One region of the Ensifer sp. Root142 genome, then DNA from elsewhere that is predicted to be linked to it. Evidence: riboswitches for the same ligand, from Rfam matches in the RefSeq annotation. Region 1 holds a riboswitch; the other holds the start of a gene.
What was found. Region 1 has a riboswitch for cobalamin ahead of bluB (5,6-dimethylbenzimidazole synthase). Riboswitches for the same ligand answer to the same signal wherever they lie in the genome.
Positions count from the first base shown of each region.

Region 1 (7,412 bases):
GTAGCGGCGATCGAAGGCACGGTTCTTGAACGGCCGATGTCGCTGGAGACGGCACGCGCCGCCTGATCTCTAACGCTCCTTCCGTTCCTCCCACCGGACGGAGCTGTTAACGCAATGCGAGGCTTGTCGTTGCACCGGCGGCGACAAGCCTTATGATAGGGCTGAAACAGGAAGTGCCGACAGCGACCGAACCCGGACAACAAGGGTGGCGCCGTGCGGTTGCAGGAATGGACGTTCGCCCGTGTTCCGGAACATGAAAACCCTAGCCGCGGCGACCTTGCCGCTGCTTCTGGTTCTTGCCGATCAGGCGCTGGCCTCCAGCGTGTGCGACCGCCTGAACACTCGGCTCGCCGAACTGCCCGCCGCCATCGAAACTACGGCCGATACCCGCGATTATGCGAGCGCGATTTCCCGACAGAACATCGAATTGCGCCGGGCGCGCAACGATCGCCGACGCGCCGGCTGCGGCACAGGCAGCGTCGTCGTCTTCAACGGCGGCGACCCGGATATCTGCACAGACATCAACAGTCTGATCGCCGAGATGGAAGACAATCTGCGCATCCTCAAATCGGAGCGCCAGCAGCTGATGTCAGGCGATGGAGACGATACGCGCCGGCGCATCCTCGCCGCCCTCGAGATCAACGGTTGCTATGGTGGCAGCGAGGAATTTGCGACCGCCGACCCGGACGAGCCGGAAACGTACCGCAACATCCTGCGCGATCTGCCGCCGGACGAAAGCTACGGACCAATGCTGCGGGACGGCGAAATGGGCACCTACCCGCCGGAAAGCGGCGTCTATTCCGGCACGCTTCGCACCATGTGCGTGCGCACTTGCGATGGCGCCTTCTTCCCGATCTCGTCCGAGGCAAGCCCTGTGGACTTCGCCCGCGACGAGCAGGCCTGCCGCGCCCGCTGCCCGGGTGCCGAAACAGAACTATTTTTCCACGACCTGGCGACCGAGGAGAGCGACCAGATGGTCTCCGCCTCGACGGGACGCCCCTATAAAGAACTGCCAAACGCCTTTGCCTATCGGACGCGCGGCGTCGGCAAGCCGGGCATTTGCGGTTGCCAGATTCCAAAGATCGCGACGACGCCCAAGGCTTCCAGTGGCAACACTGGCAACAGCGAATCGTCGATCATCGTCATCGAGGGCAAGAAGGAAGCGGCCGCCCCTACCGCCAAGGCGGCTGCGGAGGAGCGCCCCTACGATCCCGCCAAGAGCAAGGTGCGGGTCATCGGGCCGACGTTCCTTCCCCAGGAGGAAACGTCGATCGACCTTCGCCATCCGAAGGGTCCGGGCTACCAGCCGGTTCAGAGCAACTGATCGCAGCGTCTGCCTTTCGGCAGGTTCCCCAGCCTTCCTCGAACACCAGCTCCTCCAGCGGCAGCCGCTGGCGCCAGCCCTTAACCGCAAGTTCCGGCTCCTGGTAAAGGCGATCGACATATCCGAGGCAAAGCCAGGCGACGATCACGACATGATCGGGAATGCCGAGGATCGCCTTGATCTCATTTTCATGAAAGATACTGACCCAGCCGACACCAACGCCTTCGGCGCGCGCCGCAAGCCAGAGGTTCTGCACGGCACAGACGGTGGAATAGAGATCCATCTGCGGGTTATGGGTGCGCCCGAGAACGACCGCTCCACCGCGCGTGCGGTCGCAGGTGACGCAGATGCTCAAGGGTGCCTTGCGGATCCCCTCCAGCTTCAGGGAGCGGTATTTCGCTTGGCGGTCGCCATCGAACATCAATGCCGCTTCGTCGTTGGCGCGGGAAAAGGCCTGCCATACCCGCTCGCGGGTTTCGGCCTGCCGGACCACGACGAAATTCCACGGTTGCATGAAACCCACCGATGGCGCCCGGTGCGCAGCATTGAGCAGGCGCATCACCACATCGTCAGGCAAGGGTTCGGCCAGGAACTGATCCCGCACGTCCCGGCGCGTTTCGATGGCTCGATAGACGGCTTCGCGCTCGTCGGATGAAAAGGCCTCTGCAGCCGCAAGGCCGCCATTAGCGTCAGTCAGCATCGTTCGATCCCCAACAATGCACAACCTTCCGCCGTCCGCGCGGATATCGGTCTATCTTGCCAGGCCGGTCTTCTGACTTCGGATCAACCGGCCGCCTCACCTTCCCAGATCACATGAAGATCCAGTGGCAAGATCTTGAGCAAGCTCAAAATCCCTAGAGGCAGTCGTCCCCGTCACAGCGTTGGGCACGTTCCGGAATAACACCGGATTCCCGATTCTCCCGCGTTGCGGGCACCTGACGGCGTCATAAGGGCACAGCCCACAGGGAATGACAAGCAAGTCCGGCGTCGCTTGCCGGTCACTCCACAGGGCCTCGCGACAGCGTCAGATGTCAGAGCGGCGCGACCGGATGCGGCGAGCCGTCATAGCCGCCCCACACCGACTGGTCGAAGCAGATGACCGACCCCGTCATCAGGCCGGACTCATCCGACGAGAGATAGGCGCAGGCACGCGCGACTTCCTTGGGGTCGACAAGCCGACCGAAGGGTTGGCTGGCGGCCGCCTTTTCGAGCCAGTCGTCTGCCGCCCCATGAAATTCGCGCTGGATGCGGTCTTCCCCTTCGGACGCCATCCAGCCGATATTGAGGCCATTGACGCGAATGCGGTTGCGCAGCAGCGCATAGGAGGTGTTCTTGGTCAGCGTCTCCAGCGCCCCCTTCGACGAGCAATAGGCGGCGATAAACGGCTGACCGGCCATCGCCGACATCGAGCCAATATTGACGATGGTGCCCTGCGTGCCCTCCCGCCGCATCAGCTTTACCGCTTCCTGCATCAGGAAGAACGGTGCGCGCACATTGACAGCGAACATCCGGTCGAACAGTTCGGGGCTGGTGTCCAGGATGGTGCCGCGATCGGTGATCGCCGCCGCATTGACCAGCGCATCGACGCGCCCGAATGTGGCGTCGCAGGCGCTGACGACCTTGCGCGCGTCCTCGACCTTTTCGAGGTCTGCCTCGACATAAAGTACCTGCGCGCCGGTTGCCTTGCGGATCTGCTCGGCCTTCGCTTCGCCCTTGGCAACGTTGCGTCCACAGATGACGACACCTTTAGCCCCACGTTCCGCAAACAGGTTGGCGATCGTTGCGCCCAGCCCCTGCGTCCCGCCGGTGACGATGGCGATCTTGCCGTCGAGACGGCCATATTGCTCGGTCATGAAAGTCCTCCCAGAATTGAAAGTGAGATGAAAACAGGGCGACCGGCCCCCGCCGCAGAACGCCGGGGACCGGAAAGATCGATTCTGCCGTTCAGCTCAGCTTGCGCTGTGCCTGCTCGCCAAGCGCGCTTCTGAAATCCGCATCGCTCCACCTGCCTGCCAGCGCCTCATGCATCAGTTGCGCCTGGGTCTTCGGCGCGAGACCGCCCAGCGGCGGATCGCGATCGAGATTGGTCGGGAAGGAATAGCCCTCGGCACAGGACGCAATCGCATTGGCCGCCTCATCGGCCGAAAGCGTGCCGGATGCCACGAGTGCGGTCAGCGCCGGGTAGAGGGCTGCACTCATCCTGGCGCGATCGACGGTCTCCATCGCCCTCCCGAAGGCCGAGGAGACCTGGAGCAGGTTGGCGACGCGCTTGATATCAGTCGAATGATTGCTGCCGGCCGCATGGAAGAGAGCCGGGTTGAAGAAGACGACATCGCCCTTTTCCAACGGCAGCTGCACGTGATGCTGGTCGAAATAGGCCCGGAACTCCGGACGTTTCAACGCGAGATAGCCGGGCACGTAGGTCTGGCTATAGGGAAGGAAAAGCGTTGGACCGCTCTCGATCGGCATGTCGCAATGGGCAACGGCACCTTGCAACGTCAGCACCGGCGACAGCCTGTGCACATGAACAGGATACTGCTCGATGACATCAGAGGTCTGGAATCCCAGATGATAGTCGCGATGGGCCGCCTGCGACGCGCCGCCGGGATTGACGCGATTGACCTGCGCCGTCAGCTGGTAGTTCGGACCAAGCCAGGCTTCGCTGACGAGCGCGATGATGGCGTTGGCGTAATAGGCGGCAAAGTTCTCAGGGCTTTTCAGGCAGTGTTTTTCGAGCGAATTCCAGATCCTGTCGTTAGCGCCGGGCTTGGCAAAGTGGTCGCCGCCGCCACTGTTGGTGCGGTGTTGCTCGTCGATGATGGCGTCAAAGATGCCGCTGGCCGCATCGATGACTGATGTGTCGGCATAGGCGTGCTTGAACACCGCCACCCCGGGCCCGGTTGCCAGCACCTCGCAGATTTCGGCCAGGGCAGCGCGGCGCCCCTCGGTCGTGGCGCAGGCGGCAACCAGGCTGGCGCTGTCATAGATCAGCACATTTTTCTCGCAGGCGAGCGCGTGTGGATAATCAGCAAGGTTCGTCTGCCGCTCCACCTCCGCACGGAACGCCTCGATGTCGCAGGCATCCTCGCTCAGCCACACACGGTCGAGGCGCTGGCGCGCCCTGTTGTCGGTCTTCATCTCGTTCCTCCTCAGAAACTTTCGATGTCCCGACTATAGGCGGCGTGAGATCGTGATATAGAGCAGGAATCCATCAAAAAACCATCAGGAGAGTTCGTCGTTGGCACATCCGTTTCTGGTCAAGGATATCGCCTTTCAGGCGGGACTCAGCACCGCGACCGTCGACCGCGTCCTGAATGAACGTCCCGGCGTGCGCCGGCAGACGGCAGCCCGCGTGCGAGCCGCCATCCGCGAGCTGGAGAAGCAGCAATCGGGATCGGAGATGCAAGGCCAGAAGCGCGCGATCGATATCGTGATGGAGGCGCCGGAGCGCTTCACCGAGGCGGTCAGGCAGGCGTTCGAAACCGAGGCGCCGACCTTCATGCCGACCACGTTTCGCTGCCGGTTCCATTTTGCCGAGATCATGCGGCCGCACGACATCGCGCAGCTGCTCGACCGCGTCCGCCTGCGTGGGACCGACGGCGTCGTGTTGAAGGCACCTGATGTGCCCGAAATCGTTGGCGCCGTCGCCCGCCTCGAACAGGCGGGAATTGCGGTCGTCGCGCTTGTCACCGATCTGCCGAACTCGGCGCGCACCGCCTATGCCGGGGCCGACAACCGCGCGGCCGGCGAGACGGCGGCCTATCTCGTGGGCGAACGGTTCGCCGGGCAGGCAGCAACCGTGCTCGTGACGATTTCGAGCAGCCGTTTTCGTGGCGAGGAGGAACGCGAAATCGGCTTTCGCCGGGTGCTCCGCGAGCACTATCCGGCGATCCGCATCGTCGAGATCAGCGAAGGCTACGGCAAGGACGCCGAAACCGGTGTTCTTGCAGCAAGAGCGCTTGCGACAGACGCCGACATCAATGCCGCCTATTCGATCGGCGGCGGCAACCGCGCCGTGCTGGCCGCCTTCGAGCGCCTCGGCCGCGACTGCAGCCTGTTCATCGCTCATGACCTCGACCAGGACAATCTGGCGCTGCTGCGCCAACGCCGGATCCATTTCGTCCTGCATCATGACTTGCGCAGCGACGCCCGCATGACTTTTCGCGCTATTCTCGCACGACGGAGCGGCGCCGGGCAAAAGCTGGGCGGAAGCCGACTGTCGGCCGTCGAGGTGATTACACCCTACAACGTGCCCATCATTTGAAAGGCGGGCCCCGCGACGACACGGGGCCGGTCTCTCACTCCGGCAAAAGCACGATCTTTCCGGAAAAGCTGCGGTCTTCGAGCCGCGCATGGGCTGCCGCACCGTCCGACAGTGCGAAGGTCTCGATGCGCGGACGTTCGATGATACCAGCGCGCAGGGCCTGGAACAGACGCTCTGCCCGGCTTAGCCGTTGCTGCCGGTCTGTCAGAAAATCCCAGAGATCGCCGCCAACGACGGTTTTCGAATTTTCCATGAGATAGCGCGGATCGACCAGCGGCGCCGGCCCACCCGCCATGCCGAATGTCACCAGCGTGCCGCGCGAGCGCACCGCCGAGAGACTGTCGAGCAAGGTTATGCCGACCGAATCATAGGCGACATTGACCCCACCGGCGCTCAAGGTGCGCACCTTGTCCGGCCAGCCCTCGTCATATCCGAGCGCATGGGCAGCACCGGCGGCCTTGGCAAGGGCCTGCTTTTCCAGCGTCGAGGCCATGGCGATGACGCTTGCGCCCCGCGCGATGGCGAGCCGGATCAGCAATTGCCCAACGCCACCGCCTGCCGCCTGGACAAGAACCGTGTCACCGGCCCGGACGCTATAGCTGTCCTCAACCAGATACTGCGCCGTCAGCCCCTGCAGCAGGAGCGCTGCCGCCGCCTCGAAGCCGATATCAACAGGAAGCGGAATCGCCCGCTCCAAAGGCACGGTCACCCGCGTTGCATTGGCAAACGGCACGTCGGCAAACCCTATCCTGTCGCCGAGGGCGATGCCTTCAACGCCTTCACCGACCGCGATGACCTCACCGGCCCCTTCATAGCCGGCAATAAAGGGTGCCTTGCCGGCGAGCACATAATTGCCCTTGCGCCGGTAGATATCGGCGAAGTTCAGCCCGATCGCCCGCATGGCGAGCTGGATGTGGCCGGGCGGCACGGCCGGGTCGGCAACCTCGCGGTAGCTCAGCACCTCGGGCCCACCGAACGAGTCGAACACCAATGCATGCATGATCACTTCCCCCTATCGGATGAGCGTACGGACGAATTCGTCGCCGAGCCCGACGGACTTACAGTGTGCCGCATACCGATCGAGCCTGACGAGCACATCGTCATACCCTTCGGCGTTGCCGTCCTCGTCGAGATAGACCAGGGGGCCGAACACATGGAACAGCGCCTTCATATGCCCGGCCTCCGGATGCACGTAGAGCGTATGAATGTCTCCCGCCGGCTCGAAGATGAAGGTGCCGCGTCGTGCTATCCAGTCGCGCTCACGATACCCCCAAGTGCCCTCGAGCGTCCAACCGGTAACCGGATTGGAATGGCGATGCCGCTCGATCGTGCCGGCTCCCTTCGCCTTGAAGAGGCTGACCCAGCTCCCGCCGCGCACGTCAAACAGCAAGGGCAAGGAAAAGGCACTGTCGCCAAATGGCAGCCATCGCCGCTCGTCGGCCTCCGCATCGGCAACGAGCAGCTCGTCTACTCCATATCTGCTTTCGGCAATGTTGATCACAGTCCATCCTCCCGTTAACTTCAACAATTGGGAATTATCTACTATAGTGGATTTCGTCAACAGAATTGAGAATCGTCGATTTTGCCTCTATCTGTTGCGCGAGGAGACGCCATGCCGAAGCTGACCATCACCCGCCGCCCCGCCGAACAGAGATTGCGCACGACTGAGGAGCGTCCGGCCGAACTCGGTGCAAGGGTCAAGGAGCTCAGAATCGCGCGCGACTGGACACTAGAAGAGGCGAGCCAGCATATCGGCCTGTCGCGTTCGGCCCTGTCGAAGATTGAGCGCAACGAGATGTCACCGACGTTCCACGCCATGCAGAA
Region 1 covers NZ_LMFK01000044.1:178,278-185,689, forward strand. The annotation lists gene ASD52_RS29385 (acyl-homoserine-lactone synthase) at 1-66, shown strand, start outside; gene ASD52_RS29390 (DUF2865 domain-containing protein) at 254-1,324, shown strand; gene bluB (5,6-dimethylbenzimidazole synthase) at 1,233-2,024, opposite strand; cobalamin riboswitch at 2,069-2,278, opposite strand; gene ASD52_RS29400 (SDR family oxidoreductase) at 2,356-3,177, opposite strand; gene ASD52_RS29405 (phytanoyl-CoA dioxygenase family protein) at 3,269-4,462, opposite strand; gene ASD52_RS29410 (LacI family DNA-binding transcriptional regulator) at 4,563-5,588, shown strand; gene ASD52_RS29415 (quinone oxidoreductase) at 5,623-6,588, opposite strand; gene ASD52_RS29420 (2,4'-dihydroxyacetophenone dioxygenase family protein) at 6,601-7,089, opposite strand; gene ASD52_RS29425 (XRE family transcriptional regulator) at 7,201-7,412, shown strand, end outside.

Region 2 (7,412 bases), on a different contig from region 1:
CACCGGGCTTGTCGCCGATACGTCGCTTCCCGACGCGCCCTCAAGCATCCCTGCCACCGGTTTCGGGCTTTCCTGCTACCCTGTTGGCGTCGAGCGCGGCTGGATCGGGCGCGGCGAAGCGGCCGGCCGGGTGCTGATGACCCTGCGGTTTCTGGCGCAAAGCCGGCAGGGGAGCGATGCGCTCGCCACCGGTTATCGCGGCTTCTACTATCACTTTCTCCACATGAAGACCGGCGAGCGGGTGTGGCAGTGCGAGCTTTCCACCATCGATACCGCGCTGCTGATTGCCGGCGTTTTGACCGCAGGCGCCTATTTCTCCGGCGACAGTGCGGGGGAGCGGGAAATCCGCGCGCTTGCGGATAAGCTCTATGCCCGGGTGGATTGGCGCTGGGCGCTCGGCCGTGGCGAGATACTGACGATGGGCTGGCGACCGCCCGGGCGGTTTCTTAAGTATCGATGGCAGGGCTACAGCGAGGCACTGCTGCTCTACGTGCTCGCGCTCGGCGCGCCGCACCATGCAATCGGCCCGGAGCACTACCGCGAATTCACGGCCGCCTATGCGTGGACCACGGTCGACGGTGCGCCGCATCTGCAGGCCGCGCCTTTGTTCGTCCATCTCTTTCCGCAAGCCTGGTTGGACCTTCGCGGCATTGGCGATGCGCCGATGCGTGACGAGGCGACTGATTATTTCGACAATACCTGCCGGGCGATCGCGCTGCAGCGAGCCCATGCCGAGCGCAATCCCGGCGATTTCGCCGGTTACGGCGGGGATATGTGGGGCCTCAGCGCCTGCGGTGGACCGGCGGGGCGGCAGCGGCTTGTCGATGGGCGTTGGCAGCGGATGCTCGGCTATGCGGCGCGCGGCGCGCCCGGTGGTCCTGACGATGGCACGCTGGCACCTTGGGCACCGGTTGCCTGTCTGCCTTTCGCTGCCGATGCGTCGCAGTCGGCACTCGCCGAGCTCGAGAACTGTTACCCGGACATTCTGTGCGAGAGCCGGTTTCCCGGCGGGTTCAATCCGAGCCTGCCCGGTGTGGGCCCGGAGGGTTGGGTCGACGACCGCGTGGTCGGGCTTGACCAGGGGCTTGTCGTGATGATGATCGAGAATGCCAGAAACGGTTTCGTCTGGGAGCTGACGCGCAGCATTCCGGCCATACGGCGCGGATTGCAGCGGGCGGATTTTCGCGGCGGCTGGCTTGAGACCAGGGAGACGGCATGAGCTTGGGCCACGAGCGGCAGGACGAGCGCCCGGCGGAGGACGAGGCGGACGCGGCGTTGCGCCAGAGCGCCCTTGGCGTTCTCGCGCACCTGCAGTCGTCTTTCCCCGAAGTGGGCTTTTCGCTCGGGGCCGCCGGCGACGTATTTCTTCCCGAGGCGCGGTTCTGGGTGGAGGAGGGCGTCGGGCTTGAAGACAGCCTTGCCTATCAGGATCGCTTTGCCGAGGGCATGGACGACAAGATCCGCGCCGCCCATCTGATTGCCTTTTACAGCAACCAGCTCACGCTCGCGCTTGGCGGCCTCTATCTCGGTGGGGGCATCGTGGCAGCCGTTCGCGGCCTTCGCTTCGAAGAATTTTCGCGGGCCTATGGCGAACGGCTTGTCGCGGCCAAGCGGTTTCATTTCAGCCTTGCCTTGCCCGCAGCCGGGGATCATGCCCCGGCGACTGCGGACGTCTTCGGCGAAACCTTCGCTGCGCATCTGGCGCCGATCGTCGTCATGTTGAAGCGTCGCACCGGCCTGTCCTCGGGCGCGCAATGGCGGCTTGCGGCGGATTCGCTTGCCGGTGGGTTCCTGGAGATCGGCCGCGTCCTCGGCGACGAGGAGACCGCGATGGCGAGGGCGCTGGCGATCGTCAAGCGCGCGGGTACGTCGCTATTTTCCGACAAGCTCCGTTACGAGGACATCGTGATCGAGATCGGCGGCAATCATGCGCTGTCGCGCACCTATCGCCTGCGCGGCGGCTGCTGTCTCTATTATCGAACGGAAGGTGGCAGCTTCTGCGACAGTTGCGTGATGCTGGCGCCGGACGACCGCCGCGCGCGGTTGCAGGCGCATCTGCTGGCATTGCAGGCGCGCTGAGACATCTCGACGACAAAGCCCCTGATATCGGCGATATCAGGGGCTCCGGGTTGATGGCGAAATCTGGCCGGTCTGTTACGCCTTGGCGAAACGATCGTTGATGAAGCCCGACACGACGCCGAGAACAATCCAGAACGCGAGCGTGGTGGCAAGGGCTGCCACGGCGAATTCAGCGCCGAGCACGGCCGGCACATTGCTGGAGATGTCCGACGGTTGCGGCGCGCCATAGACATGCGGTGCCGCGATCAGCACGAGGCCGATGATCTTGGCGGCGATCTCTTGCCGCAAGACCAGCAGATAGAGACCGGCGGCAGACAACAGCACGGTTGCACCCCACCAGACCTGGCGGTCGCCGAGTTCCGCGGCCGGGAAGCCCGGCAGTTCCGGCGGCAGACCGATTGCCGGCAGCATGTGCACGGCAAGCCAGCCGCAGGCGCCCCAGAGCGCGCCGTTCCTGAGCGTGATCGGGTAGCCGATGACGAGGCTGACGCCGGCGAGCAGCAGCGCGAAGCCGGAGCCGGTCACCAGATTGGCGATCAGCGTGCCGGAAAAGCGGCTCATGCCGAACATGATGCCGCCTTCCTCGTGTTCGCCCTCATGGGCGTAGGCAGGCGTGATCGGCGACAGGGCGTCAAGCAAAGCGCCAATCGGCGAAACCGCCTTCAGCGACGAATGCTGGTCGTGGTTTGCTGCGGCCGGATCGGCCGTTCCCGGCTGAACGGCTGGTTGTTCGCCGGCGGCCGGTGCCTCGCCTTCGAATTCTTCCGCGTGCAGGATCAGCGGTACGACGCGCAGTTCCTGGGCGCCGGTCATGAAGACACCGGCAATCAATCCAGCCACGATCGCGGCCAGAAGCGTTCTGACAATCATTTTCGATATCCCTCGATATCGGCGCGCCATGCATCTGGCAGGCAGCGCCGTGTCCCACTGGCAAATATGCGAACGGCTCCGTCCGGCAGATCTTCAATCTGCATCAGACGCGAGCAAACGCGTCCGGCTGTCTGCCGGAAGCGTTTTTGTCCGCAGCTATGTCGATGCGGAACGCAAGTCGCGTCCCGGAACATCGCTTAGTGGCAGGGGAAGCCATAGGAGTGGCGGGTGTCGTGCGCGGTATCGTGCAGCACGGCCGAGTTCGCCAGGCCTGCGCCGAAGACGAGGAAGCCGCCGATGAGGAGCGCGATGATACCTGCGGTCAGACGATCGCTGAGGGAGAGCGGAATGCTCGAAACTGTAGATGTAGCCATGACAACCTCCGTGATGGCGTCGGGATCTTTCCCGGTTTGGGCCCTATGCCCGCATCGACTGGCAGGTTTCCTGGCTCAGGACGTCGGGTGAGATCACCCTGGATTTGCCTCGCCTTCCCAGAGCAAGGGCCGCCCTCTCGCGGTCTTGTCTCCAGTGGCTTCTTCCGGATCGCTCCGGAACGGCGCATTCACGTCGCTCTACAGTCGCGGGGTCGGCCGTGATTTGAATGCCCAGCATGGGTCCATCCGTCACGTTCCCGTTTACTCCCGAAACGCGTTCGCGTTGCGGGAACCAATCGATCCACGATGATTAGGATCGCACCCCGGAGATGTCAATTAGACTTGCGCCGCCGCCCGGTCCATCCGCGACAAAATCACGAAGGATCATGCGTTTATAGGCTTCGACGATCTGGTCGCCCTCTGCTCTGGTGACGGAGACCGCAAGCCGCATCGTGCAATCGCCGAGATGCATGATCAAAAAGGCGGCGCTGTCGATCGTTTCGCGCGGCGTGTCGGGCGCAAACCGAGCCCAGACGTCGGCCAGAAGCTGGCCGCCGGCACGGCTTTGCAAAAGGTCGATCTCGCGCAGCGCCTTGTCGGCCTGCATCGCTGACCAGATGTCGCGCATCACAGGCTCGGCCAGGAACATATCGTAATAGATGTCGAACAGCATGGAGAAGGCGTCACGCAGTTCCGAGATCGACGTCACCTTGGCAAGCTCGGCCCCGATGCATTCATTGCAGACCGCATTGTAGCGCTCGGCCAGCGTGCGCACGATCGCCGCCTTGTCGGGGAAGTACTGGTAGAGGGAGCCGATCGAGATTCCAGCCTTTTCAGCGACTTCGCTCATGCGCATGGCGTCGCTGCCCTTCTCCTGGATGATCGCCGTGGCGCAGGAAAGGATGTGCTCGACGCGCTCGCGGCTGCGCTTCTGGCTGGGCGTGCGGCGCAGCGCCGGCTCGTCGTCAGCGGGGATTGTGGAAGGGCTTGCATCGGGAATCATGAGTAATGCTCACATTTTGACTTGACTCCTAAAATACGAGGATTTATCACATTTGCAAATGTGAGAGATGCTCATGTTTTGCAATCAACCTCAGGAGGAAGCGATGACTGACAAACTCACACTGGTTCTGGGCGGTACGGGCAAGACGGGGCGGCGGGTGGCGGCCCGCCTTGAGGAGCGGGGTATCGCGGTGCGCATCGGCGCCCGTTCGGCATCGCCTTCCTTCGACTGGACGGATGAGGCGACCTGGGCGCCCGTGCTTGAAAATGTCGAGCGCATCTATATCAGCTACCAGCCGGATCTGGCGGTGCCGGGCGCCGTCGAAACCATCCGCAAATTCTCGAGGCTTGCCGTTCGCTCGGGCATCAAGCGGCTGGTGCTTCTGTCGGGGCGCGGCGAGGACGAGGCGGAAGCGGCCGAGCGCGAACTGCAGGCCTCCGGCGCCGACTGGACGATCATCCGGGCAAGCTGGTTCTTCGAGAATTTCAGCGAGGATTTTTTGACCGATTCCGTTCGCAGCGGATCGGTGTTCCTGCCGCCGGATGAGATCACCGAACCCTTCATCAGCACCGACGACATCGCCGACGTGGCAGTTGCAGCCCTTCTGGACGAGGGGCATGTCGGCAAGGTCTATGAGCTGACAGGCCCGCGGCTGATGACCTTTGCCCAGGCCGTGGCCGAGATCGCGACGGCTGCCAACCGCCGGATCGGCTATCAGTCCGTGCCGGTTGCCGACTTCACGGTGCAGTTGCGGGCCGACGGATTGCCTGATGACTATGTCGAACTCATCCGCTATCTCTTCACGTCGGTGCTCGACGGGCGCAATTCGCAAGTGACGTCCGATGTCGAGCGCGTGCTTGGGCGCAAACCGCGCGACTTCGCCGACTATGCCCGGGAGACCGCTGCAACTGGTGTCTGGAGTATCGCCGCATGATCCCGCTGATCCCCGCTCTGGCGTTTGCCGCCGCAATCGGCTCCGGCCTGATGGCCGGGCTGTTCTTCATCTTCTCGGTCTGCATCATGCAGGCTTTGTCGCGGCTGCCGGCGGAGCAGGGGATCGCGGCGATGAACGCCATCAACGTGGTGATCCAGAATCCGCTGTTCCTCAGTACCTTCATGGGCACGGCGCTTCTGGGGCTCGCGCTGGTCGTCGCGGCCTTCATCTGGGGCGGTAACGGCAGCCTGCTGCTGGCGGCCGGCGGCATCGCCTACGTCGCCGGCGTGCTGATCGTCACCATTATCTTCAACGTGCCGATGAACGATGCGCTGGCGGCTGCCACGTCTGGGCAGGCTGCCACCGAAATCTGGCAGCAGCACTACCTGACCGACTGGGTCTGGTGGAACCATGTGCGCACGATTTCCTCGATCGGCGCTCTGGCGCTGTTCATTCTGGGTTTTGCGCGCAGCTGAAGAGAACGACCGACGCGACCCTGTGAAGGTCCGCCGGTCGTTCATTTCAATCAACCAGCGAGCCGCAGGTGAGGTTGGCGATCGCGCCGGTCATGGCGCCCGCCCGGTCCGAGGCGACGAAGGCGGCATAGTCGGCGACCTCGTCGAGCCTCGGGAAACGGCCGAGCAATGTGCCGGACTTTGCCCGACCGTCGAGCATCTCCTCCACAGTGGTATCGAACCGGTCGGCAAACCCTTGAAAGACGGCGCGCGCATGCGAAGCTGGCAGTGCCTCGGGAATGGCATCCGGCCGCAGGCAGATGACGCGGATGCCATGGCTGCCGAGTTCGCCGGCGAGAATGCGCGAGAAGGTCTCGATGGCGCCGCAGGTGGTGCCGTAGCCGAGGAAACCCGAGCCGGACATGCGCGAGCCGGGCGTCGAAAGCGTCAGGATGACACCGCTGCCGTTTCTTTCCATCTGCGCTGCTGCCGCCTTGGCGGTGATGAAGTTGGCGCGGGTATAGGCTGCAATCGGGTGCTCGAACTGTTCCAGCGTCAGCTCAGAAAGCGGCGGGCCCTGAATGTGGGCAAAGCCGACAGCGGTCAGGACCACGTCGATCCTGCCGGTTCGGTCGACAACCGATTGCGCATGCCGCTCGACGGCGGCTTGATCCATCACGTCGAGGACGTCGAACTCCGCCTTTCCACCCGCCGCCCGTATTGCCTTGGCCGTACGATCCAGGGTTTCGGCCGTTCGTCCAACGAGAAAGACACTCGCGCCTTCGCGGGCAAAGGCACGCGCCGCAGCACCGCCGATGGCGCCGCTGCCGCCATAAACAATCGCACTCTTATCCTGAAGCAACATTGTAGCCTCCCTTGATCCTGTTGGGGTGAATGGGCGTGCGGCATGGGCCCCTGGATCGATATCGATCCAAGGGAGAAAACCGTGCAGCAAGTATGATGTGTTAACGGGTACTAGCGCGCAGCGATCTGCCGCGCATATTCCTGTTCGAGCCTAGTATGCTTGTTCCAGAAGCCATGCGAGGTGCGGTCGGAAACCACATCGGCGAGAATGTCGAGATGGGTGTGCCAGCCGGCAGCCACGCTTGCCATCATCTCCTGTGTCGCGATGCGCGAATGGGTGACCACCAGCAGCACTTCTGAGCCCTTGGCCTCCAGATCGAAGCGCACCTGCGACGGCGTCGGCGTGCCTTCGCCCCAGGTATAGGCCAACAGGTACGGCGGCTTGCAGGCGATGATGCGGCCATGGATACGGCTTTCGCCGGCAAGGGCGGCATATTTGGTTGGCGGCTCACCGCAATCCGTGCCGAGGTCCTCATGGCGGAAGATATGTTCGACCGTCGATTCGGCTATAGCACCTATGGTGCCCGACGCCATCCACTGGCGGCGCTTGTCCTCCTCCGTCAGGTAGGCCCAGATGCGCTCGATCGGGCCGGGCAACAACCGCTCGATGCGTGCCGCATCCGGCGCGACGATCCGGGCATATCCGCCGTCGTCCATGCCGGCTTGCGGTGTCATCGCTTCTTCTCCGTTTGCTGCGGCGTCGTGGTCTGCCTGTCTGCGGCCTTCGCGGCGTCCTCGGCCAGAAGCAGTGCCTCCAACACATCGATGCGTTGACGCCAGAAGGCTTCGTAATGGCGCATCCATTCCATGCCGGCATGCATCGGCTCGGCGTC
Region 2 covers NZ_LMFK01000029.1:2,225-9,636, reverse strand. The annotation lists gene ASD52_RS24175 (glucoamylase family protein) at 1-1,219, shown strand, start outside; gene ASD52_RS24170 ((2Fe-2S)-binding protein) at 1,216-2,079, shown strand; gene ASD52_RS24165 (CbtA family protein) at 2,155-2,949, opposite strand; gene ASD52_RS24160 (CbtB-domain containing protein) at 3,147-3,323, opposite strand; cobalamin riboswitch at 3,366-3,635, opposite strand; gene ASD52_RS24155 (TetR/AcrR family transcriptional regulator) at 3,634-4,326, opposite strand; gene ASD52_RS24150 (NAD(P)H-binding protein) at 4,430-5,260, shown strand; gene ASD52_RS24145 (anthrone oxygenase family protein) at 5,257-5,736, shown strand; gene ASD52_RS24140 (SDR family oxidoreductase) at 5,783-6,580, opposite strand; gene ASD52_RS24135 (SRPBCC family protein) at 6,691-7,254, opposite strand; gene ASD52_RS24130 (metalloregulator ArsR/SmtB family transcription factor) at 7,251-7,412, opposite strand, start outside.
Region 2: another riboswitch for cobalamin. It lies ahead of ASD52_RS24160 (CbtB-domain containing protein); the one in region 1 lies ahead of bluB (5,6-dimethylbenzimidazole synthase).